3 regions of the Paenibacillus sp. FSL R5-0486 genome follow, and region 3 is predicted to be linked to each of the others. Evidence: riboswitches for the same ligand, from Rfam matches in the RefSeq annotation. Region 3 holds a riboswitch; each other region holds the start of a gene.
What was found. A riboswitch is a leader RNA that binds a small molecule or an ion and turns the genes downstream of it on or off. The one in region 3 is predicted to bind thiamine pyrophosphate.
Positions count from the first base shown of each region.

Region 1: another riboswitch for thiamine pyrophosphate. It lies ahead of MKY01_RS04690 (ECF transporter S component); the one in region 3 lies ahead of MKY01_RS18195 (thiamine phosphate synthase).
Region 2: another riboswitch for thiamine pyrophosphate. It lies ahead of thiC (phosphomethylpyrimidine synthase ThiC); the one in region 3 lies ahead of MKY01_RS18195 (thiamine phosphate synthase).

Region 1 covers NZ_CP150237.1:1,038,249-1,049,084, reverse strand. The annotation lists gene MKY01_RS04725 (methyl-accepting chemotaxis protein) at 1-509, opposite strand, end outside; gene MKY01_RS04720 (MetQ/NlpA family ABC transporter substrate-binding protein) at 973-1,830, opposite strand; gene MKY01_RS04715 (methionine ABC transporter permease) at 1,882-2,553, opposite strand; gene MKY01_RS04710 (methionine ABC transporter ATP-binding protein) at 2,550-3,359, opposite strand; gene MKY01_RS04705 (PQQ-binding-like beta-propeller repeat protein) at 3,491-5,794, opposite strand; gene MKY01_RS04700 (energy-coupling factor transporter transmembrane component T) at 5,896-6,690, opposite strand; gene MKY01_RS04695 (ABC transporter ATP-binding protein) at 6,665-8,236, opposite strand; gene MKY01_RS04690 (ECF transporter S component) at 8,237-8,830, opposite strand; TPP riboswitch at 9,060-9,170, opposite strand; gene MKY01_RS04685 (copper amine oxidase N-terminal domain-containing protein) at 9,336-10,289, shown strand; gene MKY01_RS04680 (pectate lyase) at 10,471-10,836, opposite strand, start outside.
Region 2 covers NZ_CP150237.1:750,138-760,973, reverse strand. The annotation lists gene MKY01_RS03530 (response regulator transcription factor) at 1-547, opposite strand, end outside; gene MKY01_RS03525 (YafY family protein) at 632-1,582, shown strand; gene MKY01_RS03520 (zinc ribbon domain-containing protein) at 1,656-2,474, shown strand; gene MKY01_RS03515 (hypothetical protein) at 2,941-3,108, shown strand; gene MKY01_RS03510 (hypothetical protein) at 3,291-3,980, shown strand; gene thiC (phosphomethylpyrimidine synthase ThiC) at 4,362-6,146, opposite strand; TPP riboswitch at 6,564-6,677, opposite strand; gene MKY01_RS03500 (IclR family transcriptional regulator) at 6,827-7,570, opposite strand; gene MKY01_RS03495 (alpha/beta hydrolase) at 7,930-8,955, shown strand; gene MKY01_RS03490 (Fe-Mn family superoxide dismutase) at 9,112-10,392, shown strand; gene MKY01_RS03485 (hypothetical protein) at 10,540-10,764, opposite strand; gene MKY01_RS03480 (lipoate--protein ligase family protein) at 10,835-10,836, opposite strand, start outside.
Region 3 covers NZ_CP150237.1:4,092,708-4,103,543, forward strand. The annotation lists gene MKY01_RS18145 (alpha/beta hydrolase-fold protein) at 1-712, shown strand, start outside; gene MKY01_RS18150 (low molecular weight protein-tyrosine-phosphatase) at 878-1,348, opposite strand; gene MKY01_RS18155 (trimeric intracellular cation channel family protein) at 1,350-2,051, opposite strand; gene MKY01_RS18160 (thiamine diphosphokinase) at 2,234-2,875, shown strand; gene MKY01_RS18165 (C40 family peptidase) at 3,172-3,672, shown strand; gene MKY01_RS18170 (response regulator transcription factor) at 3,782-4,486, opposite strand; gene MKY01_RS18175 (ThiF family adenylyltransferase) at 4,606-5,655, opposite strand; gene MKY01_RS18180 (thiazole synthase) at 5,652-6,419, opposite strand; gene thiS (sulfur carrier protein ThiS) at 6,422-6,625, opposite strand; gene thiO (glycine oxidase ThiO) at 6,622-7,794, opposite strand; gene MKY01_RS18195 (thiamine phosphate synthase) at 7,812-8,474, opposite strand; TPP riboswitch at 8,701-8,810, opposite strand; gene MKY01_RS18200 (ABC-F family ATP-binding cassette domain-containing protein) at 8,886-10,436, opposite strand; gene MKY01_RS18205 (hypothetical protein) at 10,575-10,836, opposite strand, start outside.

The sequences.
Region 1 (10,836 bases), 3.1 Mb from region 3:
ACACCAGATTGGTCTTCCAGTGCCTTCGCAATCGTAATGGTAATCTCTTTTGTCTCGGCAGAAATATAAGGGTCTGTAACAATGACCTGCTGTGGAGTACCCATCGCTTCTGTGTACCATGGTCTTGTTCGCGGATCGTAATCTTCAGGCATCTCCGCATCAGAGGACATCAGATACACACCTGCCTCTGTGCCTACACCTATGGTGATGATATCTTTGTTCTGTGCGGCATACCCCTTCAATTCGTTCACAACCCGAACCTCGGCATCTTCTTGACGCAATTGCTCCGCGAGTGTACTCGCATAATATTCAATGTGGTTCCGCTTGGCATTGACTGAAAGATCTATCGTTGCACTGGCAAGGTTCACATTTTCCATCGCACTATGTAAAATTTGCTTCTCCACTTCATCTTTTGCACTGTTATACGATAAAACTCCAATACTTAACGAAGGTATGGCCAGGAAAGCAATAAAGGACACCACCAGCTTGGTCTTAAAGTTCTTATGCATCTTGTTGAACCAGGTCGATTTGCTATTTTTTCGGGACAAATTTCTCTACCTCTTCCAGATAAATTTTAGTTTTACTTGATCTACTTATAAGTTGAACTAGTGATTATTTACACTTGCCACTCCGATGACAGAACAACCGCCAATTGCTGAATGATTCATACAACTTATATAGCTCTTGTATAGCTCTCATAGATTGTAAACCATCTTTTCAAAAAACTAGGTCTCACTTCTTGTGAAAAACACTCTTTACACTACAAAACTCGAACAAATCTCTTAATTTATAATCCAAAAGAACTATTTTCAAACAAATTATACGAAAAAACTATTAAATAAAGTGTTCCGGGGATATGACCAAATTGTTAACTTTCTAAATACTTGTTAATAAGCGAGCGGACGACAAAAAAAAAGATCCAAGCGTTATCGCTCAGATCTAAAGGTTATTTACATTGGACCAACGTATTCTCTATTTAAATGCCGGGATCGCGATATCTGCATATTTCTCTTCGAAGAAGGCTTTGACCTCTGGACCCGCCATGCGTTTAGCCAGCTTCTGGATCGCTTCGGAGTCCTTATTATCCTCACGGGCAACCATGGTGATTGCAAAATGGGAATCATCCTTCTCGGTTAACAATGCATCCTTCTTCGGTGTAAGACCGAGCGGACTGGCATATGCCGGTGTCATGGCTACCAGATCAGCATCATCCACCATGCGAGCCAGCATCAACAAGTCCACTTCCTCAAACTTGAAGTTCTTTGTATTCTCGGTGATGTCTGCCTGGGTGGCGTTAAAACCTGCGCCCTCTTTCAGCTTAATCAACCCGTTCTGCTCCAGCATTACAAGAGAGCGACCAATGTTGGAAGGATCGTTTGCAATTGCAATCGTTGCACCTTCTGGCAATTCCTCAATCGTTTTGTATTTTTTGGAGTAGCCGCCATAGATGGCATTATAGATAGGCTGTACAGCCACCAGATTGGCATTGTTCGCCTCATTATACTGGGTCATGTAAGGCACGTGTTGGAAGAAGTTTGCATCCACTTCCTTGTTCGCGAGTGCCGTATTTGGTTGAACGTTATCTGACAGCACAACAACTTCCAGGTTGACGCCATCTTCCTTCAAAAGCGGTTTAACAATATCCAGTACGTCTGTCATCGGTGGAATCAACGTGGCTACTTTCAGCGTAACTTCTTGTGCAGCTTGTGTATCTTCTTTTGTTCCTTCAGCCGCAGGTGTTTCTTCTTTTTTGCCACAAGCAGCTACAACCAGCATTACTGCAAGCAACATAAGCATCATTTTCACTTTCATTTCATGTCTACCCCTCATCGTATAATCTGTATTGGTTATTCTTAATAATGCAATGCACGGTCCAACCGTTCAGGATCTGCGATCCAGCCAGTGGGACAGTCTGCTACCTGTGAATTGGATCATCTGTACCAGGATAATCATAATGATGATCGTAAATACCATAATCTCCGTTTCGAAGCGCTGATAACCGTAGCGAATGGCAAAATCACCAACACCGCCGCCACCTACAATACCCATCACCGTCGAGTAGGAGATGAAGCTAATCGTAGCTGTTGTGAGTCCCAGTACAAGACCAGATCGTGCCTCCACGTACAAAAACTTCACCACAAGTTGCATCGTCGATGCCCCCATGGAAGAAGCAGCTTCAACCACTCCCCTCGGTACATCCAGCAACGCTTGTTCCACCAGTCTGGCGTAGTAGGCAATGGCAATAACTGAGAGTGGCACGGTTGCCGCCAGCGTACCTATGGACGTTCCCACAACAATCCGTGTGAATGGAATCATGAATACAACCAGCAGTAAGAACGGAAACGAACGAACGATGTTAACGACACTGCCGAGTACAAAGGACAGCGTTTGATTCTGATACCGTTGTCCTCTCCGGAATAAGTACAGCAGTGTACCCAGAGGTAACCCAATCAGAACAGCTGCCGCAATGGAGATACCCACCATAACAAAAGTCTCTCCGATCGCCTGCCATATCTCATGCTGATATTTCAGCACAGACTCAGGTAACCTCATGACTTGTCCTCCTTTTCTGCCTGACGGAACAGAGACGAACCTGTCATCCCGTATTCGTCACCCGCAAGCAAGGAGGTCAACAGATCAGGCTGCGGAGCAGGGATACTGCTCACTTCCGCTTTAGACAACGTACGAACGAGTCGCCCATCCTTCATGACGGATATCCTGTGACATAGTCTGCGAGCCACTTCCATCTCATGCGTTACTACAACAATGGTCACGCCCAGCGTTTCATTGATATGTCGCAGCACATCCAGAATACCGTTCGTGGTCTGTGGATCAAGCGAAGAGGTCGGTTCATCACAGAGCAGCACATCCGGACGACTGGCCAGCGCTCGTGCAATCGCCACACGCTGCTTCTGTCCTCCGCTAAGCTGAGCAGGATATTGCCCCGTCTTGTCTTCCAGTCCAACAAACCGCAGCACCTCAAGTCCACGTTCAACTCGCTGCGCACGGGGCATACCCGCAAGCTCCAATGGCATGCAGACATTGCCACTCACCGTTCGGTTACTGACAAGATTGAAGTGTTGAAAGATCATGCCAATGGATCTTCGTGCCTGACGCAGACTCTGTTCATTCATCTGGGTCAGGTGCTGCCCATTCACAACAACCTCACCATCATCCGGCTTTTCCAACCCGTTGAGCATCCGCAGAAGTGTGGATTTGCCTGCACCACTCGATCCAATGATGCCATGTATTTCTCCTTGTCCCACTTCGAGGGACACCGAGCTTAATGCTTCGAATCCCTGATCTGCACGGGAACCGCGCTCGTTATAACGTTTGCTTACACCATATAATGAGATCATGGAGAGTCCTCCCGTGAATGATCATGCATGGTTCTTCAAGAACACATGAAGAAAGCCCGCACAGCCGATAACCGGAGCGCGAGCAAGCCTGTTCATTTATAATAAATCAACATCCCTTACGAGACAAGCTTTTAAGGTGAGATTGCCTCCTGCAGGCGGCTGGCTTCATATACACGAAAACGTCCGTTGGACGAACCCACATACACTTCATTACCGATCCGGTTAATCATTCCATTCTTCGCATCCCGGTCCCGGTGCTCCGGGTTTCCCATCACAACGTCATGTACACGACCTAACAGTGCTCCATTCTTTTTGTTCATTACGAGCAAATTCTCGTCCATGGGCAACAGCAACTGATCATCAATGACCAGATAACTTCCCTGATTCGTCGGATGCCTTAGTGTTGCAATCGTATCTTTGGTATCCCAGCGCGTCTCCCCCGTTTTATAATCCACAGCCGCCGGGTAGCCATTCTTAATCACATACAACTGATCCTCTTCCACCAGTCCTCGTTCAATCTTGCCCTTGTGCGTCCAGCGTGTTATGCCTGTCTTGGCATCATACAGGGTGGTTGTAAAATCTTCATATTCTCCGTAATGATTGCCATTCTTGTTCTCACGGATCAACAACATGCCATCATTCAGCTCCTCAAATCTCTGTCCTACCCGAGCAGGGAATTGGGCAAGCTTTTTCCCCGTGTTCAGATCAAGCAGAAGCCACTGATTATCTAGTGATAGCCATCTTTCAGCATTCGTGGTTGCAAAGGGATCAAGACGTTCAATTCCACCAGTATATGGATCATTCCAAAATTGTTCTATGGTGGATCGTTTGCCCTTTAAGCTCCATACGGTTCGCCCTGATTGCGGATCGGCTGCAACCAGCTTATTCTTTTCCCAATACAACACATAGGGGTCATCTGCACTCTTGTTCAATAATTCATAACCTGTAGCCAGTTTTCGCGTCCACAATGTTTTTCCGTTTGCACTGTCCAGAACCGTTAACCAACTGTTGCTTGAGCTCTCAACAACCGGGTTATCCACAACCACAACGTTCTTAGCAGCGGTGATGCCATTTAGTCTAAAATTTTGCTTAGGAGTGTACGTCCACATGACCTTTCCGTTCTTCAAGTTCAGATGACGAATACGATCCACGTATTTTTTCTTATCAGGGTCATAATCGGTGTAGATTGTAACGTATTTGCGCTCTGCATCCACCTCTGCCTGCTGTCTTCCAAAACCCCCGTTAATCCCCCATAATTGCTGGCCGGAATGTCGGTCAAGGGCATATATGGAACCTTCGTAGTAACCTCCGCTAAATCCACCGTCATCGCCTTTCATCAGGAGCACGTCATCCGTGGCTGCTTGTAAAAAAGTGTAGTTAATATCCCCCTGGTTGGTCCATACCGGTTTCCAAGGGATTGTCGTTGGCAGTGTTGTGCCATAGATTTTTGTTGTGAACCCATATTCATCCGCCCGACTGATGTTCCAATCGGAAACGACAGCATTTCGATTATCCTGTGGTAGATTCCAGCGTGTCCTGACCACCTTGCCATTCTTGTTGAATGTGACCAGAAATTGTGCATCTTCCCGCTCATATCTCCAGGTCTGCCCAATACTCATTGCATAACCAGTATCATTCAAATTGCTTGAACTCTCTTTCCAATCCGGTTCGCCTAACCACCCAGCCACTTGTTTGGAGGTGATTGCATTGTTCAGCTTCATATCTGTCAGATGGCGTATAACCGAAGTTGGCAGCGATGCCTCCTGAATGAACCAGCCATCAGCCACATTCATCCGCTGTTCTATAGCCTGTGCCTTGATCCAGAAGAGTCCTGGCCGATACGTGAAAGATTCTTTATTCCAGACTCGTGGGGCAATGGAGACCCCATACCAGCCTTTCCACTTTGCAACAATAACAGCCTTATCTGTTAGCGCTTTCTCACTAGACCAAGTTGTAGAACTATCTGGAACCAGATACAACTTGCTGCCTGATTGGAGTGTGAAGCTTTGGGGAGCTGTTTCCGTCATACTTCTGCTCTCCTTCAGTGCATACCAACTTGGCAGCCAAAAGTTTCCATAATCGGTTGACTTAAGCTGCACCCACTCACCTCGAACCGAGGCCAACGTATACTTTTCGTTTTTTGTTGTATAGTATTCAATCCCCAGCTTGTCAGCAGCCACACTGCCGTCCCTTCTGTTTTTGAACAGAGGGATGTCATTAATAAGCGTAACGGTGTCTCCTTGTTTGTAAGCTAACTTTGCAGTTAAGACTTGGGAACTTGCCCCCAATGCTTGTGGCGTTGTAGCCAAAGCTTGTCCTTCAAGGGCGACCATTTTGGAATCCAGCAGCATCCAGCCCGTCAACAGCACAGCTGATAATCCAGTCATGGTAATCCATTTGTACCCCGTTCTCTGCCAGTCAGGACCCGTCTTCACTCTCGTTCATCCCCATTCATTAGAAGTTATTTCCAATAGAGACGCAGTAAAAAGGAAAAAGTTACCGTTTACCTCAATATATTTCTATCTATCTGCCCGTATTACCTTACATCCACCATCGTAGCATGATAAGGAAAGGTAATCCCGATGTAATAAGCCGCTGTTAAGGTGAGCATATAATAAAATACAAACCACAGATCAGCTCGCGAATAGCCAATCTGAATGTAATACGTGCGGCTCGCGCCATCTGTGAACCCTTTCGCTTCCATCGCTACCGCCATTCGCTGTGCACGGCGAATACTCTGTGCCAGCAGCGGAATAGCGTAACGCTTGAGTGTACGATACACATTCCAGCGAGAGCCACGTTGCTGTGTTCCACGAATACGAATCGCGTAACGGAGCGTCTGGAATTCATCCAGCAAAATGGGGATCATGCGCATCGCGGCCAGAAAGCTATAGGCGTATTTCGCCGGAAGCTTCCACTGCTGCATCAGAGAATAAAACAGTCTGACAGGCTTGGTCGTAAGACCAAAGAGTAACCCAGCCGCGGCCATAGTCAACGAGCGAAAACCCAAGTGTAGACCGCGATAGAAACTCTCTTCGGTTATGTGGATCAGTCCCCACTTATACCATGTGGTCTCGCCCTTACCAAACATCATCATACCTGTAGACGTCGAGATAAACACCAGAATGAATGGTGATGCGTACAGTATCAATCTGTACCACGGATGACCTGTCCAGCACAGTAATAACATCATCGCCATCGCAACGTTGGTCATTACATTCAGATTGTGAATGAGGATAACGATGACAAACATCATCGTCAGAATGATCATCTTTAATCCCGGATTGACGTTATGAAGCCAGGTTTCACGGTGAGGAAACGACAGTTGCATCAGATAACCTCCCCTCATCTACCATCCAGATTCGGGTGCAATATCTTTTTACGATTTCACGATCATGGGTAACCATAACAATGGCTGTTCCCTCTCTCCGCAATTGCTCCAGCTGTGCTAACATGGCAAACGTATTGCGGGCATCCTGTCCAAAAGTAGGTTCATCCAACAGCAGTATTCGCTGCTCTCTCACCAGTGCAGAGGCAACGCTCAAGCGTCGTTTCTGCCCCATCGATAATTGGTAGGGATGGCGCTCGGAGAGGGCTATTAGCCCAAATTGATTCAACATATGATCAGTCCTGACAAGTCTTTCTTCCGTTGTCAGCCTGCCCCCCAGCAATGAGAATTCCACTTCTTCCGCGACCGTGTTGGTCACAAATTGAAACTCCGGGTTCTGAAATACAAACGCAATTCGATCTGCAAGCTGCTCCGTTTTGCCAGAAGGCTGACCGTCCACCTCATAATGACCTGTTGTTTTCAGGATACTCATCAGAGATAACAACAATGAACTCTTGCCAGCTCCATTAGCTCCGACAATACCAATCCAATCCCCATGCCATACTTTGGCCTGTTCTACCTGAATGAAGGGTGTTTTCCCACGCCATCCGGTGAACTGTTGCAAGTCCAGTGCAGGCAGATAGCCGGGTGATACAGGTGATAAGGATGAGACGTGAGAGATGAGGGATATACCCGGTGTATCGGATAAGCCAGACGATTGCTGTGCTTCCAAACTTGAGATGCCGTGGTCCACACACACTTGAAGCTCTCCAGAAGTACTTCCCTCTTCTTCCTTAGTTGCCTGCTCGTGCTCATCCCACACACCCGGATACCAGATTCCATAAGCCTTCAGCTTGCCCCGTTCATCTGTAAATACCTGCTGTGCTGGCCCATCCGCCACAATCTTTCCTTCAGGTGATAATACAATGATGCGGTCGACCATATCCACAATCTTGTTTATTTTGTGTTCAACGATGATGATCGTTTTGTCACTGGCGATCCGTTTGACGGTATCCCATACCTGGGAAGTCCCCTCATCATCCAGAAGTGCAGTGGGTTCATCCAAAAACAATACCTCCGGGTCCATGGCAAGCATCGAAGCAATCGCAAGACGCTGCTTCATCCCCTGAGACATGGACTGGATCAATACACGATTCTGTTCAAAGGATAACCCCACTTGTTTCAGATAATATTCAATCAGAGCAGGCATCTCTTCACGCGGAATATTTCGGTTTTCCAGAACAAATGCGATCTCTTCATCCGTAAAGGACATACAGAACTGGGTATCCGGATCTTGAAAGACCACTCCTGCTTGGGCGGGAACCTGAATATCATCACATTTCATCGGAATCTCAACCGAACGGGGTATCAGACCGCTCAGAATTTGCAATAACGTCGATTTACCGGAGCCACTTGGGCCAAGCAACAGCACTTTCTCCCCTTGACGCACAGAAAGAGACAAGCCTTGAAATATCAAGGCTTCCTCTCCCGGGAACTTGCATCTTAGATTTGTCACACTTACCGCTTGCGAATTTTCCTCTCCGCTCATCTAATCCAGCGCCTCATAATCTTGTTTGGATACCGGTCTAAGTGAGCGCGTTACACCAGTCAGTTCCAATGCTTTGGCGAGATAATAAGCGAACACTCCAGCAATCAAGATGCTTCCAATGAAGCGGAATCCGATAAATAACGTGTAGTTCCAGGCCGAGAGTGAATCAATATACCCGTACTGGTAATCCAGCAAAAGCGAAGCCGCTGCGGCTCCTATGGCTGCAAGACAGGTGACAAACAGATTGGTTTTGCGATACAAAAATGCGGCGAAGAATATCTCGGCTCCCAATCCTTGCAACAGACCGTATACAAGTGTGGACATGCCCCATTCACTACCCAGAAAAGCACTTACCGTTGATGCCGCAACTTCGGCAAGAATAGCCACGCCTGGTTTACGAATGATAACAAAAGCAAACGTGCCCGCCATAAACCACATGCCGTAGATCATCTGCTCCGCATGAACGCCAAATGGTTTCATCAAGTCATATGTAGGTCCCCATATCTTGTAAATCACCCCAAACACTACTGCGATCACGATGGTTACCAGAATATCCGTTAGTTTCAATCGCTTGTTGCCTGCTTTTGTTGCCATTTTCTCTACGTCCTTCCTTTGTTCCCTGTGGGGGTTATCAAAATAAACGAAAAAGCCTCCCCGGTTCCGGGCAGGCCTTACGTACAGTGTACAATCCTCACAATGATGTATTGGATGGATGTCGAAAATACGGAATATCAACCAGCCCCCCTCCGTCATGGCAGATACACCACCACAGTTCAAAGAGGTCTGTTGTTCATCCACGTTCATTCCCACAATTCACCCTTACATATCGCAAATCCATGTTCTCTACGCTGGCATTACCCAGATCAGATGTACGGTCAGCGGCACAAGGCCGCTCTCTCAGCCCAACTTCATTGAGCTCCCGGTTCACTTATTTCATTGCTTCTAATGTACATCAGATGGGTATTTGTGGCAATCCCTAGAAAAATCATCATGCTTCATTTGGGGTAACAGGGGAAAGAATCTGATGGTTCACTTTCCATAATATGAAACATTTAGGTTATGTAGTCCGTCTTAAACATTAGAAGGGAGATTGATAGTGATGAAAGATTACAATTCTGTTTGGCAGCTTAAAACATGGAAAATGGTCCTTGCCGCTTCGATACTCACCGCAGGCACGGCACCTGCCTTACTCTCATCCACTGTGGCGGAAGCCGCAACAACTAAACCTAAACCGACAGCTTATATTAACAATGTTCAAGCTCAATATGATGTTGTCATACGGCAGGGTATTACGTACGTGGCATTGACGGAGCTTCAATTCCTCGGCAACTATACGTTTGGTTACAATAACAAAACAAAAGAGATCAGCATTAGCACAGGCAGCGATAAGTATGTCCTTACACCTAACAGCAAAACAATGAAGAAAAACGGTCAGAATGCGACATTATCCTCAGCGCCGATTCTGGTGAATGGTAAAGCGATGCTTCCGCTCCGTGCCATCGGTGAAGCTTTTGGTGCCAAGGTGCAGTGGAACCAGAAGGCCAAGGAAGCCTACATTTACACTACCGATGCTACGATTGTAAAAGAATATAACAGTTCCGATCTGACTGTGGCGCGTGAAGCCGCACTGCATCTGCCACGCTTCTCTGAACTGGGACAAGCACGTCTGGACATTCGCAACCCTTTGGGTCCAGTGGATTCATCCATTGAATACATTTTTGAACAAGACAAAAAAGATCGTTTCTTCGTTGTTGAGGATAACGATCTGATCAGTTATTATATCCTTAAAAATGGAAGTGCACTGCTACAATGGCAGGCTAACATCAGCAAAAATGCCGGAACCATCGGTGACCTGTTCTTTATTAAAAACAAAGCCGTTGCTGAAGCAGGGACTCGTCCTTCCGTAACAGGTCAAACACTCGTATCATTTAAGTACTCTCGCATGCTTGAAGAAACCTCTTACGAAATCATGAACAAATTGGACTCTATTGATACCGGTTCTGTTGTCCCCGAGAAAGGCAAAGTCATCGTTGAAGTTCCGGGAGAGCAATAATTTGAGCATCCTCTATAAAACATTGCTCAGCAGAACTATACTATGACATCTGCATTACAAAGAGCGTCCCACAAAGTCATTGTAACAATGACCTTGGAACGCTCTTTTTGGCGTTATATTTTAACTTCAAATTACAAGCAGAGCTTAAACTTTTACCAACTCCAGCGATTCAATCTTCTGTCTAATATTGCGTGTTCCCAGACTGGCTCGTTTTCCCTGAAGCAAACCCCTTGAACAACGTTGGTACTTTGGAATAACGGGTATTCGTAATTTTCCCTTGTGATGTGCTGCTGTCTGTACGCATAATCGAATCTTTTACATTGGAAATGTTGGAGTTATCCAGCGTCATGTTAACTGCAAAGGAAGTTCCACCATTTTGGCGAACCAGTTTGCCAATATCATCTGCACGGAAATTTTTGATGTTAATTGTTCCAGCTGCATTCATCTGGAACACTTTATCATAAGCCTTATACGCTGCCCCACCGGTAATGTTAACCGTTCCGGCAGACTTCAATGTCAGTGCATCCTCGCCCACGTCCTGCCAGAC
Region 2 (10,836 bases), 3.3 Mb from region 3:
AAATGTTTTCTGCACTGAACACCTGCTTGGGGTGGCTCGCGAGCAGATACAAAATGTCAAACTCCTTCGGTGTTAGTTCCACTGGTTTGCCGTAGAGTGTAACGCGATGTTGATCTGGCGTGATGATGAGCCCACCTTTCTCCAGAATGGACCTCTGCACAGGCGCAGACTGGCTGAATTGCAGAGAACGACGTAACTGGGAGTTAACCCGGGCAACAAGCTCCATCGGATTAAACGGTTTGGTCATATAATCGTCCGCACCCATTACGAGTCCCGTAATTTTATCCATATCTGACGTTTTGGCACTTAGGAAAATGATCGGTAAATGATGCTGCTCCCGAATTTTACGGGTCACCTCATACCCGTCCATACCAGGCATCATAATGTCCAGAATCGCCAAATCTATCGCTTGGGTCTGAACAGCTTGAACCGCCGCCTTCCCATCAAAGGCCTTGATGGTGTGATATCCTTCTTTTTGTAAATGTAAAGCAACCAGATCAGCGATCTCAACTTCATCGTCTGCGATCAGAATCGTAATTCGCTTCATTGCTTATTCCACTCCTATGTGTGATGCTCAACAATATAACATATTTGAATCCAACAGATAAACCAATGAAAGGAATCCATACATATGAAACTGGAGCGTTTATTAGCCATCGTGGTGTTGCTAATCAATCGTGGACGGGTACAAGCCAAAGACTTGGCAGATATGTTCGAAGTATCAATCCGCACCATCTATCGGGACATCGATACATTGGGTCAAGCAGGTATCCCTGTGGTGACGTATCAGGGGGCAAGCGGCGGGATTGGTCTGGCAGAAGGCTACCGTCTGGATCGAAACGTATTAACAGACAAGGACCTCGCCTCCATCGTCACTGCACTGCGTAGTGTATCCACTTCCCATGCTAATGCGGCGCGTGAGCTTCTGGTCGAAAAACTCAGCAGTATCGTACCTGAATCCAAAAATGACGATTTTCAGGCCAATACCAATCGATTCATCGTGGATTACTCAACCTGGACGCATCCCGAAGCGCTGAAAATCAAGCTTGAACTTATCGAACAGGGTATGGATCAATTACGCCCCGTAACCTTTACCTACTGCAGTGCGGAAGGTATTCATACTCACCGAACTGCCGACCCTCATACCATCGTACTCAAGAAACATTCCTGGTACCTGTATGCTTTTTGTCACGAGCGGAATCAATTTCGCATGTTCAAGCTTGTGCGCATGCAAGATGTTACACTTGCTAATGAGCACTTCGAGCGTAAAGTCATTAACCCACAGGACAGACCCTGGCAACAGGAATGGAGCCGTCCGGATAATCAAGCTAGGTTAACCTTGAAATTCCATGCTCGCGTCCGTCATATTGCGGAAGAATGGTTTGGGATCGAGAACGTCATGCCTGATGGGACTGGGTATTATATCAGCCAGGTTGCTTTTCCCGAGGATGGCTGGTTATATGGATTCATTCTAGGCTTCGGCGCGGACGTTGAAGTATTGGAACCTCAGCATATTCGGGATGAAATCTGCCGTATCGCGGAGCAAATTGTACAAAATTATATACCTCCGACTCAAACCTGACAGACAGCTGTCCAGTTCCTACCCGTATACTTCAGATATATTCAATCTGTACATATATGAGGAGGAATTAATCATGAACGTCACTGTATGTCAAAGCTGCGGCATGCCGCTCACAACCCCTGCCCAATTCGGAACGGAAGCAGATGGAAGCACAACCCGTGAGTACTGTATTTATTGTTACAAAGAGGGCAAGTTTGAGCAGCCCGGTATGTCACTAGAAGGCATGACGGAGATGTGCACTGCCATTCTGAAGGACGAAGGCATGGATGAGGAATCCGCTCGTTCGATGCTGCGCAACCAGCTTCCTTTTTTGAAGCGTTGGCGCACGAATACAACGGATCAACACACAGAATCTCTGGCTGAAAACTCTACTGCTTCCGCTAATCCTGGTCAGGTAACAACAGAGCATTCGTTCTCTGCCCAGCCCGTTCGTTATGTCACGCTCCCCGGCAAACGTCTTGCCGGCTTATCCGCCCGCACAACCAACGCCATTGAAATCAGTGGCAAAGGTTGTATTCAGGGACTCTGGAACAATTATTTTACCTCAGAGCACCTACCTGCACCTGAAGTTGTTCGCTATGGTTGTTACACGGATTACACCGATGGGATAACCGGAGAATACACCATACTGGTAGGGCATGAGGTCAGTCCGAACGAATCGTTGCCTGAGGGATTGGACGACATTTTACTCCCTCCTGCAACTTACGCCATATTCACTTCCAGAAAAGGACCGATGGCAGAGGTTGTTGGCGAAGCCTGGGGAGCCGTGTGGGCATGGGACAAACAAAGCGATCGTACGTTCACCGGGGATTTTGAATTATATGATGAACGCAGCCTGAATCCCGAAAGTGTACAAGTGGATATATACATCGCTGTTCGCCAAAGTAGATAAAGCCAACACGATACCACCTCAGACAGAATACAAGTTTCATCGCATCCTTCTTCATATCATGCAAGCTGCCGAGTACACTCGGCAGTTTTTTTGTTATATCCGGAACTACATTACTCCCTAAACAACCCGACCATGGTACCAAGTTAGTTAGCATGCTTTGCATCATTTAACCAGATAATATGCCTCATATGCGGGTACCATTGACTTCCTTAAAATTGGGACTATTCACATAACAACCGATTCGATCCTCCCATATCAAACCTTTCATATCAGGTCCTTTTCTCCTGAATTTCCCTAAAAACGTTTACATCTCCTTAAAACCGGGTAAAATCACTACAATCCAATTGGAATTACGCTTTAAACTCTTCTATTTCGTCTAACAAGTCACATGTACCTATATGCGCACCTGGCATGGTAACCAGTCGAAATACATAATTCAAAAAAACGCATCAAAGGAGGAACCAAGATGATCCGCATGCCTATTCAGCAAATGATCCCGTACCATCACCAATATCCGCGCAACACGGCGACCACTGCTCCTAAAAAGGAGAATGAGAACACTCAAGGTCTATCCTTTCATGAAATTCTGCAACAAAAAATGGCGAAGAAAAATGCTTCTCCTTCCCTTAGATAAAAATGGACACCGGACCGACCCTAGTCGAGTCAGGTTATCAACCGTCTTTCCGCAGCTTGGCGGAAGGGCGGTTATTGGCGTTGAGCAATAAACGACTGTACAGTTCTCAGGCATGTTTCTATAATGGTTTAAATATCTAAAAGATCCATGACATATACGAACTGTAAAAGGGGACTTAGCACATGATCACCATTGGTTGTTTTCACGCTCATTATTCCAACATCGCCTTAATTGAAGAGACGCTTGCTCCTTATGAAGTTGAATTGGTCCATTACGTCGATCCAGGTCTGGACCGTCTTAAACATGACGCTGACTTTTCCGAGGTTGTCATTCACGAGAAGGTAGCCCAGACGCTCCAATGGATCGCTGAGTGTCATGCCGATGCCATTCTGGTCACGTGTACCCTGTTTGCGACAGCATTGGAGCAGGAAGCCATACAGGTCCCTGTGCCTGTGATCGGCATAGATGATCCGTTATTGCAGGAGATGCGGCGAGTAGCAGGAGATTACATAATAACATTCACCAACCCGGCAACTATTGAAGGAACGATGGCACGGTTGAATCGGGTATTACAGCAAGAGGATGAGAATGGGCAACTACACGTTGCCAAGACATCTCAGACGGAAGCGGTGTGCATCCCTGGGACATTTGAGTTGATTATGCGTGGAGATCAGCAAGGGTATCTCGAAGCGGTACGAGAAGGCTTACAGCAGATTGCTGAGCAGTACCCGGGTAAAGCGGTAGTGGCGGCCCAACTGTCTATGGCTCCCGCTGCTGCACAGGTTACAATAGATCGCGGTATTCCAATCCATAGCCCGCTGGCATTGCTTGCGGCGTATTTGGAGAAGGATTTGGGCTTGGCTCGACAGTAGCTGCTGATTTGGAGTGAAGTAACAAGTTCTATCTGAAACTATGCAACTATGAACTCACTTACTTAGTAACACCACAAATTAACGAGGTGAACTAATATGCGATTCCTCTATATTGTTTTACTGTTTATAGTAGGTTTTTCCTGTTCCGCATTTCTATACGGAGGAGCACCAAAACTCAGTGATGCTCTTTTATTCGTTATCGCAGGAATTCTGTATAAGATATGGACCACACTTAATCACAAAGCTAATTCTGATAAAGGCTGAGTATGGTTAAGAATACATACATGACATAACACTAAAAAAAGCCGTTCTTCTCTGCAATGACAGAGAGAAACGGCTTTATCTCTATTTCAGACTGCCCAGCTTGCGCTGTACCGGCGCCTAGGAACGTGTCCGATATTCTTCGGCCTTTTCCTGCATCCCGGCAGCTACAGCCTCATTCTCGGACAATCCTTTATCTGCGGCAAAGGCACGAATGTCCTGCGTAATGCGCATGCTACAGAACTTTGGTCCGCACATGGAGCAGAAATGAGCTTCCTTGGCCCCTTCTGCTGGCAGCGTCTCGTCATGGTAGGATAATGCCCGTTCCGGGTCCAGTGACAGGTTGAACTGGTCCCTCCAGCGGAACTCGAACCGTGCTTTGGACAATGCGTCATCCCGGCGCTGAGCACGCGGATGTCCCTTCGCCAGATCGGCGGCGTGAGCTGCGATCTTGTAGGCGATGACCCCTTCCCGCACATCATCCTTGTTGGGCAGGCCCAGATGTTCTTTTGGCGTAACATAACAGAGCATGGACGTGCCGAACCAGCCAATCATGGCTGCCCCAATGGCGGACGTGATGTGATCATATCCTGGCGCAATGTCGGTCGTTAGCGGCCCAAGTGTGTAGAACGGTGCTTCTTTACAGATTTCCATCTGCAAGTCCACATTCTCCTTGATTTTATGCATCGGCACGTGACCCGGGCCTTCGATCATCACCTGCACATCATGCTTCCATGCGATCTGCGTCAGTTCCCCAAGCGTAGCCAGTTCCGCCATCTGAGCTTCGTCATTCGCATCGTAGATACTGCCTGGACGAAGTCCATCTCCCAGCGAAAACGCCACATCATACCTTTTCATAATCTCGCAGATTTCTTCAAAATGGGTGTACAAAAAATTCTCCTGATGATGCGCAAGGCACCATGCTGCCATAATGGACCCACCTCGAGACACAATGCCTGTCATCCGCTTGGCGGTCATGGGGATATAACGCAACAGTACACCTGCATGAATCGTAAAGTAGTCCACGCCCTGCTCTGCCTGCTCAATGAGTGTGTCACGGTACAACTCCCAGGTCAGCGCTTCCGCTTCGCCATTCACCTTCTCCAGCGCCTGATACAGCGGTACCGTACCAATCGGCACAGGTGAATTACGGATGATCCATTCCCGGGTGGTATGAATGTTTTTGCCTGTGGACAGATCCATCACCGTATCCGATCCCCATCGTACCGCCCAAGTCATCTTCTCGACCTCTTCCTCGATGGAGGAAGATACGGCAGAGTTACCTATGTTGGCATTGATCTTCACGTGAAAATGACGACCGATCAACATCGGCTCACTCTCCGGGTGATTGATGTTGGATGGCAGAATGGCCCGTCCACTCGCCAGCTCCTGCCGCACAAATTCCGGCTCCACGCCTTCACGAATGGCGGCGAATTCCATCTCAGCCGTAATGACTCCCTGCCTCGCATAATGCATCTGAGTCACGCAGCGTCCTGGCTGTGCTCGCAGCGGTTTGCCACGCAATCCGGGGTACTCTTCAGCGCCAGCTCTCTTCCCTCCGGGCTTCAGTCCGTTATCCTCCGGTTTAACTGTACGGCCTTGGTAAGCTTCGACATCGCCACGCTCTGTGATCCAACGTGTGCGCAGAGCTGGCAGACCTGCACGGATATCGGCGTGAAATGCGGGATCGGTCATCGGGCCGCTCGTATCGTAGACACGCAGCGGTTCGTTATGCTCCACCCCTTGGGGAGTATTCGTGTCATGAAGGGCTATCTCACGTTCCGGTACAGCAATGTCCGGCCGTGAGCCCTGAATGTAGACTTTGCGGCTGCCCGGAAAGGGCTGAACCCGTCCGGCCGCCCCTGTTTCCTTTTCCACCTGCTGACCGTTATGTTCCTGTTCCATCGCTTGTTGTCCCGTTTGATTTCCTGTACTCATGTTCGCTTGTCTCCTCCTCAGTGTTCGTCGCTTGTTTGGTTGGTTTCATCATTAGGTCGCTTACGTACCTGTCCAAATCATGCGCAATGCAGAGAAGAAAGAGCGATCCTACACCAGACCAGGGGAGACACTTTTCATGTACAGTTAACAACAGACGGAGGCTGCCACAAATCATGAATCTATGGTGACTCCTCTCCTTATCCAAGCCCACTTTCGCAGGTTATTGAAAAAGAAGCCCATAAAATCCGCGCTATATCGCCCGTTCCCTGTATATAAAAAAGCCGGTCCCCGAAGGAACCGACTTTTATGTCCATCACCAATAATGCACCTTTACGCAGCTCCTTAACGGAGCCCTACAAGGGTCACATCATGTGGTGGTTGTGGTCATATCGCCGATTACTTCCCTACGCTGGTATGATCCAGATCAGGTGCAAAGGGTCCGGAATCTCATGCGATTCCGTCTCAGTCCGGACAATTCGGACTCCCCCAGTAACGTTAATAAGTTGCGGCTTACATAAGCCGCCGTTCATATTCAATGAAGCTGGCCCCGCTGGGCCGTCCATTACAGAGTAGCGCAACCGGAACATAAAAACAACCTTTATATTCCAAATGATCAAACTCTATTGGAGAAAAAACTTACCTCAACATCAGGATAACATGAGCCCCATTTGCGTAGCAGCATCCTTCAACACAGGTGCGTATTCATGCAATGTCTCCTGCGAAAGTCGGCTGACAGGTCCTGAGACCGAGAGCGCAGCTGCAATATTGCCTCTGCGATCCATAATAGGTACAGATACCGCGGCAGCTCCCGGCTCACGTTCCTCGTAACTTGTGGCATATCCGTTATCCCGGATATCTCCCATCTGCGCTAAATACACCGCGGGATCAATAAACACCGGCCATTCCGGCCCGTTCATCAGTTCTTCACGATCCTCGTCCGTGGCAAACGCCATCAGGACTTTGCTGGAAGCCCCCACAGACAGCGGGAGTCTAACACCAACGGGAGCAACTCGGCGGATCGCCTGATCACTTTGCACCGCCTGAATCCGAATCCGTTCACTCCCATCACGCAGGTACAGACTCACGGTCTCACCCAATCGATCTCTCAGTCGCTCCATCGCAGGCAACAGCAGAATAGCGGGATCATCACTGCGGGACATATGAGCTGACAGCTCCCAGATTCGGATGCCAAGTCGGTACTTCTCTGTTGCTGCATCGCGGATCACGAACCCTCGATCCTCCAGCGTAGCCATCAAACGGTGCACTGTACTTTTGTGCAGGCCAATCTGGCTGGCAATTTCGGTGAGTCCCAGATCACTGCGTGTGGTAAAACATAATAATATATCCAGCGCCCGTTCCACAGCCCGGACGGTTAACTTGCGATCTTCCATGGCATAATGCCCTCCTCATGTTTCATCACATGAAACTTGGTTACATAAATTATATGAGAAACGGTCTCATCTGTAAACCAAAAAGAGCCAAAATCAAAATAGGCCAACGTGTAAATTTTTCCTTTTTATAAGACTTAATCCCCTGTAATTTACACACTAAGGTAATGTTACCCATATATCTTAAGAACTATATAACAATTGCGTAACAAATGCCCTCAATCAATTGACTTTGACTATATTGGAACATACGATAAAGATATATTACATTAAGATATCGCTCTGAAGCAGGCTCTGAAATCGACGCAATTCTCTTTTCATGTCGTTGTTATCTTCAACTGAACTTCAAAGGAGGGGCATTCATGTATCAATCATCCCAGAGCGAAGCCCCGCTGCAAACAAAAGTGTCCGATCTGCCCTCTTCCCTATCACCGAGGCTGATTCGGTTCAAACATATTATCGTAGCGTTGCTGCTCTCCGTTGTATTTTTTCTACTGTTTTGTTTTATTGCACTGCATGGTTATATCGCATGGGTATTATCCAATCCAACGGTAGCGCCTGTCTTCTCCAATCCGATGCAAGCCAAGAACATGAAGTATGAAGACATCACGTTCCCGGCAGCGGATGGCAGCCGCACGATGCAGGGATGGTATATACCTGCTGACAATGCTGCAAGCAAAACGATTATTTTCAGTCACGGCTATGGTGCCAATCGTGAAGAAACATGGGTACCCATGTATGACCTGGCACATTATGCCCATCAACTTGGGTTTAACGTGGTCATGTTCGATTATGGCTTCGCCTCACAGGTGAACAAAGCTGTAGCCACAGGTGGCAAAGCTGAGTCACAGCAACTGCTCGGTGCGATCCAGTTCGCCAAGCAACGTGGTGCGCAGGAACTGGTTGTCTGGGGCTTCTCGATGGGTGCCGGTACAGCGTTACAAACCGGACTGATTACGAAGGAAGTGGATGCAATGATTCTGGACAGTGCGTTCCTGCTGGAGCCAGATACGCTGTACCACAACATTCACAACCAGATCGATCTGCCACGTCAGCCTACACTGGAGATCATGAAACTGTTGTTCCCTGTTCTGAATGGTACCGGATTACAACAGATTCCATACCAGGAAGTGAAAAAGGAAGATTATCCGTTCCCGATTTTCTTCATCCATGGTACAGAGGACGAGAAGGCGCCTTATCCAATTGCGGAGCAACTCGCCGCCAACCAGACCAATCCGTACTCGGATGTATGGATTGTCCAGGATGCGCATCATGAGTTGATCTTCCGGGAGCATCCAAAGGAATATCTGCGCCGTGTCTCAACTTTCCTCAGTCATGTAACGAAAACAAGCAGTGACGATGTGCAAAACACGAATAATGGAGAATAACCAAATTTCAATCACCGAACTTTTCGTTGATTCCAGAGCCCTCAGGGGCTCTTTTTTTTTCACTCATAGGACAACAAGCTCGGAGAATATACTCTTGGGACGCATGAACAGAGGGTCTGCATGCAATGAATTTCATCTGAAGGAGGTTCAACATAGATGAACTGGTATGAATATGGTCACCTGCTGCCTCTGCGGACATTGGAGGAAATCCGTTTCTGGAAAGAGCAGGAGAAAGAACATACACTCGTCATTCGTGCCCTGGTTCCTGATCTGGAGCCCCCATACGTCAAGCTACTGGAGGAATGGGAGGTTACCTTTGCAAACAGTGAGCGAGTAGCCAATCAGCTTTTAAAACAGCTATTGCCCGCAACCCATCCACCAGCCCCCTACATCGTTCGTTGTATCGATCAACTTGTGGCGGCAGCTCGTAAGCAATCGAGGGAGTTCATCAAACAGCTGTATGTTCTTCTGGAGCAAAGTGCTGCTGTGCAAGCTGTACCGCTTGCCAAAGTACTCATTCTGCATTTTATCCGCGAATCGGAGTATTTTCTGGGCGTTTTGGATACGCTTGGCCAACCGGGCATCTTGCGTGAAACGGATTCGGAGCCATCACTTTTTCTGGAAAATGCGTTGCATACGTCAGAGTCAGGAAGCGTCCATCGCCAAGCTTCAGAAGCTCCAACTTCTCCAGAGGGAAATATAAATGCACCTGCGGCTTCAGCTCAGATCCAATCCGCAACCATTCAAACGCCTTCTACCGGAACAACACAAGCCACACCCAGCTCTACAGCACCTCCTGTAAAAGAAAAGCCGGTTCCCATTGGAGGACACACACTGCCGCCTCTCCCCTATGCGTACAATGCGCTGGAGCCACATATTGATGAGCTGACGATGCGTATCCATCATGATAAACACCATCAATCTTATGTGGACGGACTGAATGTAGCAGAGAAGAAGCTGGCGGAATCGAGAAAAAAGAATAACTTTGAACTCATCAAACATTGGGAACGTGAACTTGCCTTCAACGGGGCAGGCCACTACCTGCATACGATCTTCTGGACAATTATGAACCCTGCTGGCGGCGGCAAACCTTCCGGTATGCTCGCAGAGCAGATCAAGCGAGATTTCGGAAGTTATGAAGCGTTTAAGAATCAATTCACAGAAGCCGCGAACAAGGTGGAAGGCAGTGGCTGGGCGATGCTTGTCTGGAGCCCGAGAGCACATCGTTTGGAGATTTTGCAGGCGGAAAAACACCAGAACCTGTCCCAGTCCGATATCGTACCACTCCTGCCACTGGATGTGTGGGAACATGCCTACTATCTGAAACATCAGAATGAACGCAAAAAGTATATCGAGGATTGGTGGAACGTTGTCTACTGGCCCGCTGTTGCCGAGCGTTACGAAACAGCACGCAAGTTGTTGTGGCCGCCTTATTAAGCTTTGGGTTAGATGGATTAGAGAAAAAAGAGATATCTCCAGCCGAATGACTGAACGATATCTCTTTTGGTGTAGACAAAAAAGCAAGCCTCCTGTAAAAAGAGACTTGCTTGTATTTTGAGAGACTTCCTATTTCTAAATGTTCACTTAAGAAGCACAGCCCTCGCAAGCCACATAGTTGTCGCCAACCTGTTTGCTAATGGAGATCAGATCGCCCAGCTTGATATCAGACTCGTCTGTAAACTCCAGATCGGCTATACGTGCAACGATCAGTGCAGCAGCCTCTTCCTTGCTTGTTGCCATTTGGCTGAACTCGGATTTTTCGCCTGTTGATACAACCTCATATAAATACGTATATCTCAATGTGTCCATCCTAACACTCTCCTTCCGAAATCACATCATATCATCTCTATTAACCAATTCCAAGCCCTAGTAAAAAGTGTT
Region 3 (10,836 bases):
ACGCACGATTGTGAAGGAAGAGATTGAAAGTCGCTATCTTGGAGAGAAGCGAACGCTCCGTATTTACCTTCCTCCGGGCTATAACGAATTGCTTAGCTACCCTGTCGTATATTGTCAGGATGGCGAAGAATTTTTTAATTTCGGACGAATTGCTACAACAGCTAACCAAATTATTCTGGACGAAGGAGCCGAACCTTTCATTATTGTAGGGGTTCAGGTCGATGTGTCCGTGAGAACGAAGGAATATGCTCCATTTGGAGATCGGTTCAAGGCATATACCGCTTGCTTCGCTGAAGAGATTATTCCCTATATAGAAGAGAAATATCCTGTGCGCCGTTCTCCGCAGGAACGCATTCTTGCCGGAGACTCGCTCGGTGGCAGTGTTTCGCTTCATCTTGCTCTGTTATATCCGGATCTGTTCACACGTGTGATCAGCCTGTCTGGCGCCTTCTACTCTGCTTCTCAGGAAATCTATGCCGCAGCTGAAGATCTTTCTTGGCTCTCGATCTGGATGATTGTTGGTTTGCAGGAGACTGATTTCGAAGCAGACACAGGTACGTATGATTTCGTTCAATTAAACCGGGATACTCGAGAATTGCTGGAAAAACGTGGTGCCCTCGTCTCCTACCAGGAGAAAGACGGAAAACACCAATGGGGTTTTTGGCAGAAGGAATTGCCCGAAGCATTACTTTATTTTCTCCAGGAAAGATAAAAGGACCACTTTAACAGGCGGCTGAAATGCCGCTATTGTTTTTCATTTTAATGATACCGCTTACAATTGTAACCTGAAAAAGAAGCAGGATATCCTGCTTACTTTAAGTCCTCTAATCCTGCTTCTTTGTCGAATTACAAATTAAGCATGAATTTCGTTTGCTTTTTAGGCTAAGGAATGTTCCGCTTCAATCTTACTCAACAGAACATCGCAGCCTGAGTTAACCAGCTCGTACACCTCTTCAAAATTGCCTGTGTAATATGGGTCAGGTACTTCTCTGAGTTTTTCCTCGGGAAGCATGTCCATGAACTTGATGATGTCCGCCTCAGCTCCGCCTGGAACGTTGCGCACATTATCTGCATTGGAATTATCCATACACACAATGTAATCAAATTGAGTAAAGTCTTCGCTGGCGAACTGTCTTGCTGCCATGTTGGCATAAGAAATCCGGTACGAATCCAGCAATTTTCGAGTCCCTTCATGCGGAGGTTTACCAACATGCCAGTCCCCTGTACCCGCTGAGTCCACACGAATCTGGTGTTCAAGCCCCTTCTCCAGGACTTTGTGACGCAAAACGGCTTCAGCCATTGGTGATCTACATATATTGCCCAGACATACAAACAAAACATTAATCATATTAATCCCCCTTACTTAACGTACCTTGAAGTACCGACGATGTTGGCTGTGTCACAATATTCTCCGGCTGAGGACTGACGTTTCCGGTCTCAGATGGTACGAGCGAACGACGTGGCAGTTTCCATTTATAATGTACAGAGCACATCCGGAAGAACACAACGGCCGCGAAACAAAATAATAATCCAGCATTCGTTGTTAACCAACCCATACCTATAACAAAACCGGCTGTCATTGCCCATACAGCATAGATTTCGTCACGCAATACAAGCGGTTTACGTCCAGCAAGCACATCACGAATAACGCCTCCACCAATACCGGTCATCACTGCTGCAACGATAACTGCGCTAATGGGATGTCCCATGTTCGCCGCGTACAGCGCCCCTTGAATTGCAAATGCTGCGAGTCCGATTGCATCAAACAACGCCTCTGTTCGCTTCCAGTGACTAATCCACTTGAGAGGCAATATAAACGCAATTGCTACAGATACTAAGGCTAACATAATAAGTGATCCCTGACTCCATAGTGTCGTTACAGGTATACCTATAAGTACATTCCGGATAATCCCGCCTCCGAATGCCGTGACAAGTCCAAGCACTAGTACACCCAGAATGTCATACTCCTCTTCCATTGCCACGAAAGCGCCGGACATTGCAAATGCGATAGTGCCTATAATGCTGAATACTTCAAAAATGTGTAAGTCCAACCTGTTCAAACCTCACTTTTCAAGTCATCTCCATGTCGCTCTACCCATTGTATCCGCGAGCACTTAAATTGTGCAACCACATTTTGTGGATTATACTGGTTTGGTGAATATATTTGTACAGGTTCCAACATTAGATTTGGACTATGAACTATTTTTCTCTGAATTAGGAAGGATGAAATAAAATGACAGCGAAACGGATTATTATTTTTACAGGCGGAAACTTATCTGTAGAATTACTTCAGGAAATACGAGAAGATGATATGATCATCGCGGCCGATCGCGGTGCATTATTTTTAATTGAACACGGCATTCAGCCACACATTTCAGTTGGTGACTTCGACTCCATTAATGAAGAGGAACGTATCATTGTAAGTAACAATAGCATTCGGTTCATTACATGCGACCCTGTTCACAAAGATCTTACTGATACAGAAATGGCTTTTGAGACAGCGCTAGATTACGAACCTTCTCACATCTTAATGTTAGGTGCTACAGGTACACGTATGGATCACACACTCGCCAATGTACATATCATGGTTCGCGCGATGCAGCATCATATCTCCTGTGCCATTCAGGACAAGCACAACTACATGACACTGACCACATCTAAAGCTGTGGTTGAGCACCGTGACTATAAATATGTTTCTCTGCTCCCCTTGACTCATGAAGTTGCAGGAATAACTCTAGATGGTTTTATGTATCCACTAGATCAAGCCACCATTCGCATGGGACAATCCTTGGGTGTAAGCAACCAGCTCTTAGGCTCCTCCGGTACAGTCACTATCGATAGCGGCTTATTACTGATTATTCAGAGCAAAGATTGAATCTATTCGAATGCTATATAGTTATTTATTACGTTTTTGTAACCAGTGATTCAATGAAGAAAATAGGTTCACACATAACAAAGACCCTTGATATTCAAGGGTCTTTGTTGTTTCATCATTATTCTTCATCCGTCAATGATTAATTTTTTGACATTTTTAATCATATTTTAATAAACATACCCAAACCATTGTGGCGCAAGGGATTATACTCCCCTATCCAATTTCTAGGCTGTTACAAAGCTGTTATACTCGCTCTAGCAACTTAACGAAAACGAATTTTGGAGGTACTAACTAACATGAAAACAAACATCTTTGTCCAAAAGGCCGTAACCGTCGGGTTGTGCGCTACACTAGGTTTTGGAGCTGTATTAATGACTAACGCACCTGTTGCACAGGCAGCAACTGCTTCTGTATCCACAGGTCAACAGATTGTTAACTATGGTAAACAATTTACTGGAACTCCATATAAATTTGGTGCTTCAACCTCAACAACCAAAGTTTTTGATTGCTCTTCTTTTATGAAATATATTTTCAAAAAGTATGGTGTAGATTTGCCGCGCACTTCCGTGAACCAATCCAAAGAAGGTAAAGCTGTGTCTAAAGCTAATCTCCGTGTCGGAGATCTGGTATTCTTCTCCAGCGGTAGCCGTTCTACCGGTTCCAATGTCACTCACGTAGGCGTTTATGCGGGAAATGGTAAGATTCTGCATACGTACGGATCTCCAGGCGTAACCCTCTCTGATCTGGACTCTGGTACTTGGAAGAGAACGTATGTTAAAGCTCGTCGTGTACTTTAGATTCACATCATAGCTAATGAGTAAGGACCGGGGGTATTATCCGGTCTTTTATTTTTACCCTCTTTTTGCCACACTTTAAACTGGTGATTCATGGAACTAACCTAGTAATCTAATTTTTATCATGCAACATATAACCGATCCCACGCACAGTATGAATCAGTTTCACACTTCTTCCCTTATCCACCTTAACCCTCAGATGTTTGATATACACATCCACAACGTTGGTATCCATCGCATACTCATATCCCCATACTTCCCGCAAAATATCACTCCGGGTACATGCTTCATTCACATGCAGGGCCAGAAATTCCAGCAATTCGTACTCTTTTGGTGTTAATGTCAGGTATTCACCCGCACGATTTACCCGTCTTGAACGCAAATTCACTTTAAGATCATGAACTACAATTACTTCTTCGCCCTCTGGTGTTGCATTCGCAAAAACACGCAATAAGTTTCGTATTCTGGCAAGCATTACGGTCATGTGGATCGGTTCCTCCATCACGTCATTAGCTCCATAATCCAGCCATTCCACGATGAACTCAGGAGATGCATTTGAAGTAATAACCAGTAGAGGTATAACCTGACCTTTATCTAACCATCGTTTTAATTCTAATTTCTGATCCTGGCCACAATGTTTCGTCCCCTCTTCCCGGTCTACCAGGATGATCAGGTTAATATGCAACAACGAAGGCTCGACGGATCGATTTAGTTCAGACCACTCCATTCGTTGCACTTCATACCCTTCGCTACATAAAACATCCTGAATAAGGCTGACCTGCTCTCCTGCTCCAATCAGCAAAATGGCTGTTTTCACTCTTTTTCACCCGGCCTGTCTCTATCCCCACTGCTCGCAGCAATGGTTGGTACAGATAGCATGCCGTAAAATGAAAAAGTCCATTCCCTTAAGGGAACAGACTTTGCTTCTTTCTTGCTTTAACCAAAGTAACGATGGACGAGCGTACGTGCTTCAGCTGTGTCTTTTGTTCCGTGTACGAGGACACGTCCATCTTGGAAAATGACCATTCTATGGACTCCTGTTGTAAAAGAAACCAGAAACGGATTGGATTCCACTTTTCCTTCTTGAAGTCTATCCAGACGTTCCGCTGTTTGTTGAAGATCCAGATTCATGCGCCGTGCAGGTCGGATCTGAACGGTGTCCCTGCCACACAACACATCGGTTTTCTCCAGATTGGACGCAGAAAGATATGGATACGTTGCCGAAGTACCGCAGGAAGGACAGTCTTTCTTTTTCGCACCATCCACATTGATGGATATGTATTCGTTCCTCCACACGTCAAATGACAATAACTTACGTCTCAATGCATTTGCATTGCCACTAAGTAACTTCATCGCTTCTGCGGTCTGATTCGCCGTTACCATCTGTACCGCTTGAGGTATGATGCCAGACGTATCACAGGTATCTCCACCCAGAGGGACTTCACCCAGCAAACAATTTAAACATGGCGTATCTCCGGGCATAAACGTATAGGTAATACCATAACTACCTACGCATCCACCATAAATCCAGGGAATACCGTGCTTCTGTGCCATATCGTTAATGAGTAGTCGGGTATCAAAATTATCCGTTGCATCCATGATCAAGTCTGTATGCTGAACGAGTTCTTCCAACTCATCTACTCTGACGTCCAACACTTTCCCTTCCACATGAACCGTGGAATTAATGGCAGATAAACGTTTTTCCGCCGCCATTGCCTTCGGTATCCGCTCAAGCGCGTCCTGTTCTACATATAATTGCTGCCGCTGCAGGTTACTCCACTCCACATAATCACGATCCACAATCGTTAAGTGTCCGACTCCTGAACGAACTAACGTTTCTGCAATTCCTGTTCCAAGTGCGCCAGCGCCTACAATTAAAACTCTGCTGCCCTTTAATCTGGCCTGGCCTTCCTTACCAAGTGGCGCGTACCGTTCCTGTCTGGAATAACGATCGGCCTGCTCGAAAGATGTTATTTGATCTGTCATGTATGAACCATTCCTTCCACCGGACTACTGGCTGCTGCATAACGCTTTACGGGAATCATGCCTGCCTCATATGCCAATCTACCCGCTTCTACCCCCAATCGCATCGCTTTAGCCATGCTCACTGGATCCCCTGATCCAGATACGGCTGTATTTAACAATACGCCATCGGCACCAAGTTCCATCGCATAAGCAGCATCTTTTGGGGAGCGCAATCCTGCATCCACAATTACAGGTACAACGGCCTGCTCAATGATGATCTCAAGGTTATAGGGATTGATGATACCTCTACCAGCTCCGATGGGAGAAGCGCCAGGCATTACAGCATGTACGCCAAGTAATTGTAGCCTTTTGGTCAGAATGACATCATCCGAAATATAAGGCAATACCGTGAAGCCCTTTTCCAGCAAAATTTCGCAAGCCTTGTACGTTTCAATCGGATCTGGGAGTAACGTCATTCCATCTCCGATGACTTCGACTTTTATCATATCACAAAGTCCTGAAGCCCGCGCAAGCTCGGCAATCCGCACCGCCTCTTCCGCAGTGGAAGCCCCTGCCGTATTCGGAAGAAGTGTGTATTTATCCAGATCCAACGTATCCAGGAAATGCTTCTGGTTACGCTCTTCCAGATTCAGACGACGAACAGCAAAGGTCAAAACTTCCGTTTCAGATGCTTCCACAGCCTGACTTTGCACTTCCAGATCCGAAAACTTGCCTGTTCCAAGCAACAATCTGGACTCAAACGTATATTTACCAATGTTCAACATCATCAACCGCCTCCTACAAAATGTACAATCTCGATTCGATCGCCTTCTCTTAATGCCGTCGTTTCATGATACTCACGGGTTAAAATATGCTTGTTCAGCTCTACAACTACAGTCTTGACTTGCAAATCAAAAGATTGGAGTAATTTATCCACACGATTCAATCTGTCTTCAATCTCCATCCGTTGACCATTAACGATGATATTCACTGCACCACTCCCTTTCTGTTCAATCGCTCAGGGCTCAGCGCCTCAATTCCGAGTTCTTCTGAGCTTTTGCCAGCGAGCAACTCAGCGATAAGCCTGCCTGTTATCGCACTAAGCAAGATACCGTTGCGGTAATGTCCAAAGGCGGCAAACAACCCAGGTATACTCTTGCAAGCACCTATATAAGGCAGTCCATCGGGAGTTGCCGGTCTTACGCCTGCCCACGCTCGTATAAATTGTGCTTCCTTCATCCCAGGCACCCAGTGGGTAGCCGCTGTTAGCAGCTTCTGAACACCCTGTACAGAAACGTTCAAATCCGTTCTGCCTGGCAGACTGGTTGCCCCAAGCCAAACCTCTCCATTGGCTTTGGGAACAATATAGATATCCTCTGCATACACCGTTCTATCAGGTCCGTACCCTGCATGTTCATCTGAGAACTGAACGGCGGCTATTTCACCTTTTACCGACCACACAGGCAAGCTCAGATTCACATGTCTCATCAACTCTTCACTCTGTAATCCAGCCGCTATAATGACATGTTTGCATTTCATCTCACCGATCGATGTGGTGATCCCCTGCACGCCGTGTTCGTTTGCTTGCACACGTATATCCTGTATGTCCTCCATAACCCGTGCTCCCAATGCTTGAGCGGATTCAGCATATGCCTTCGTTAGATGGACTGGAAGAATCTCACTCTCGTAAGGTCTGTAGTAGGCTCCATATGTATCTCTGTTAAGCCATGATGCCTCCTGTTGCACAACGGAACGGTCCCACCACACCTCATCAGCAGAAGCAGACAACGCAGACTTCCGATTGTTCTTATAGCTACTTAATTCACTGTATGAACGAAAAGGAGTTAGGAATCCCTGGCGTTGCAGGCCAGTCTCTACCTCACTGAGTGTAGCCATTAGCACCTGTTGCTCGATAAGTAACTGTCTACTCTGCCTGGCGAGCTTAGCCATCAAAGGATGAGCAAAATCCTCACTGTCTGCTGCCAGCATCCCAGCCGCTGCGCAAGAAGTGCCTCCTGCAATCGTCGAACGCTCCAGTAACAGCACATCCTGTCCATGGGAAGCAAGCTCATACGCAATGGCACATCCAACAACGCCTCCGCCTACAATAATCGTTTCTGCATAAATCTTATCCGGTCTATCAGTAATGATCTTTTTCATCCTCTCATCTCCTTGATTCAGCGGCTCAAACTTTCTGTAGCAACGATAGCCTGCCTTAATGATTCAGCGGCCCGATCCGGGGAATCGCTCGCCCATACATTCGAAATCACAGCGACTCCCTGTGAGCCTGCAGAGCGAATAGCGTGAATGTTTCCCGGTTCGATGCCCCCAATCGCCATGACAGGAATGGAGACACCAGAGCACACTTCAGCCAGAGCATATAATCCTCTTGGTTCAAGATCAGGCTTACTGTTGGTTGAGTAGACATGCCCGAAGAAAAGGTAATCGGCTCCCCGTTCTTCAGCGATTTTTGCCTCATCGATTGAATGAACAGATACACCCAGACGAATTCGCTGGACATTGCTTATAACAGCAGGGTTGTAGTTACGTATCGCATCTTGCCCCCAATGTACACCGCCATAGATGTCATTCTGTGAAGGCAGCTCTGAACCATTGATAACGATGCGACAAGACGGAACGCCAACACCACGCAGACTTTCAGCCCAACCGATCTTTTGTTGCCACGAGAGTTGTTTCTCTCGTATATGGATGTAGTCCACCCATGGCCAAACGTCCTTTGCAGCTTTTACAAAAGATGCTTGATTCCCTACACCCGTAGATACAACATGCAGTTCAAATGATCCGTGTACACGTTCATGAGAAATTACCGTACTTTTCATCTCCTTCCATGCGTGAATGCTATGAAAACACAAAAAAGCCACTCCCGTAGGGGAGTGGCTGCGTATTAATTATAGGACCAGATGACTGACTGATACATACAGTTCATTTCGTGCAATAAAGCTATAGACCTTATAGCCATAACGTTATACACGCAACTGCATGTTTCAATTTACTAAGCAAGACGGTTGAATTCTTTCGAATTGCCGTTTGCTCACGTCATTCACTGAAACGCGCTCGCCACTTCCCTACGCTGGTATGATCCAGATCAGGTGCAAAGGGTCCGGAATCGCATTCTTCCATCTCAGCCACATCGTGCGGCCCCCCTAGTGTTCATATGAAGTTGTAGCCTATGTTACCATAGAAGGATTTTTTTGTCACCGTTCATTTCTATTAAGCGTTGCTTGAATTGTCTAGTTTTTCTCAGACCATTCTTCAACATTCCATGTTTTGGTAACCCAACCCTCGTAGAAATCAGGTTCATGAGATACCAGCAACACCGTTCCCTTGAATTCTTGCAAGGCACGCTGTAACTCAGCTTTAGCTGTGACATCCAAATGGTTCGTCGGCTCATCGAATAGAATCCAGTTGCTTTCACGCATCAAGAGTTTGCATAGACGAACCTTGGCTTGCTCTCCACCACTCAGCATGTTAAGCGGACGGGTAATGTGCTCATTTTTCAACCCGCAGCGAGCGAGATGACCCCGGACCTCATTCTGGGTCAAATGTGAAAACTCATTCCAGACATCCTCAATCGGCGTGATATTCCCAGCACGAACTTCCTGCTCAAAATAGGCCGTTTCGAGATAATCGCCCAAGAAAGTCTTTCCACTGAGTGGAGATATTTTTCCCAGGATGGTTTTCAGCAGTGTTGATTTACCCACACCATTACAACCTACGATGGCAATTTTTTCACCACGTTCAATTGTCATTGTCATTTTAGGCAGCAAAGGATACGTATATCCAATTTCAAAATCAATGCCCTCAAAGACCGTTTTGCTGCTCGCGCGGGCATCCTTGAATTTGAACGTTGGTTTGGCCGCTTCATCTGGACGATCAATACGTTCAATTCTGTCCAGTTGCTTCTCCCGGCTCTTCGCTCGACCAGAAGTTGAAGCACGTGCCTTGTTACGCTGAATGAAATCTTCCTGCTTCTTGATGTACTCTTGCTGCTTCTCGTACGCATCAATATGCTGGGCTTTATTCATATCAGCCATCTCGAGGAACTTGTTATAGTTCGCTGCATATCTCGTTAATTTGGCAAATTCCAAATGATAAATGACATTTACGACTTCATTCATGAATTCCGTGTCATGGGAGATTAAAAGAAACGCATGAGGGTAGTCCTTCAGGTAACGTGACAACCATTCAATGTGTTCTACATCCAGATAGTTGGTCGGCTCATCCAGCAAAAGAGCTGTAGGTTTCTCAAGCAGAAGCTTGGCCAGAAGCACCTTGGTACGTTGTCCACCACTTAGAGCTGCGACATCCCGATCCAGACCAATTGCGGACAAACCAAGTCCATTGGCCATCTCTTCCACTTTTACGTCAATCAGATAAAAGTCGCCCTGTTCCAGTTGTTCCTGAATATCGCCCATCTCTTCCAGCAACTGCTCCAGCTTATCTGGATCTGCATCTGCCATCTGGTCCGTTATATTCATCATTTCTTTTTCTAATTCAAGCAACGGAAGGAATGCATCTTTAAGAACGTCACGAATGGTTTTGCCTGGGGTAAGCTTTGTGTGCTGATCCAGATATCCATAACGGACCTTAGGTGTCCATTCCACTTTTCCACTATCTTTAAGCAATTTACCGGTAAGGATGTTCATTAATGTGGATTTACCCACACCATTGGCACCAACAAGTCCTACGCGCTCTCCGGCAAGTAAACGAAACGATACATTTTTAAATAACGTGCGATCTCCAAAATTGTGACTTACGTTCTCTACTGACAATAAACTCATAAGATGAGGTTGCTCCTATCTATTAGACATTACTTTTGTTATTGTTCCGAAACCCTATTCTAGCACAGGTCCCGTCTTTTCTGAAAGTAATGTAAACAGTTCAGGAACCTCTTACATGATTTTATCATACAGGCTACCCTAACGATTAGAGCATTTATATTCAAAATTGCCTTGTGCAGCTGCTTGTCTTGCGTCTGTAAACACCTCTTCAGCACGGTAACCATTACCACATGTGGAGGGGTAATAGTACTTGATACCCGTTAAAGGATCTACCCCACCTACGATGGCCGTTTTCTTCACAAGTCTGCCTCCACCGATCGCATAATTGTTGATCTTTTGGTCACCCACACCTATACCTTGGATAAAGGCCATAATCCCTGTATCGTTAATGGAGTTGTAC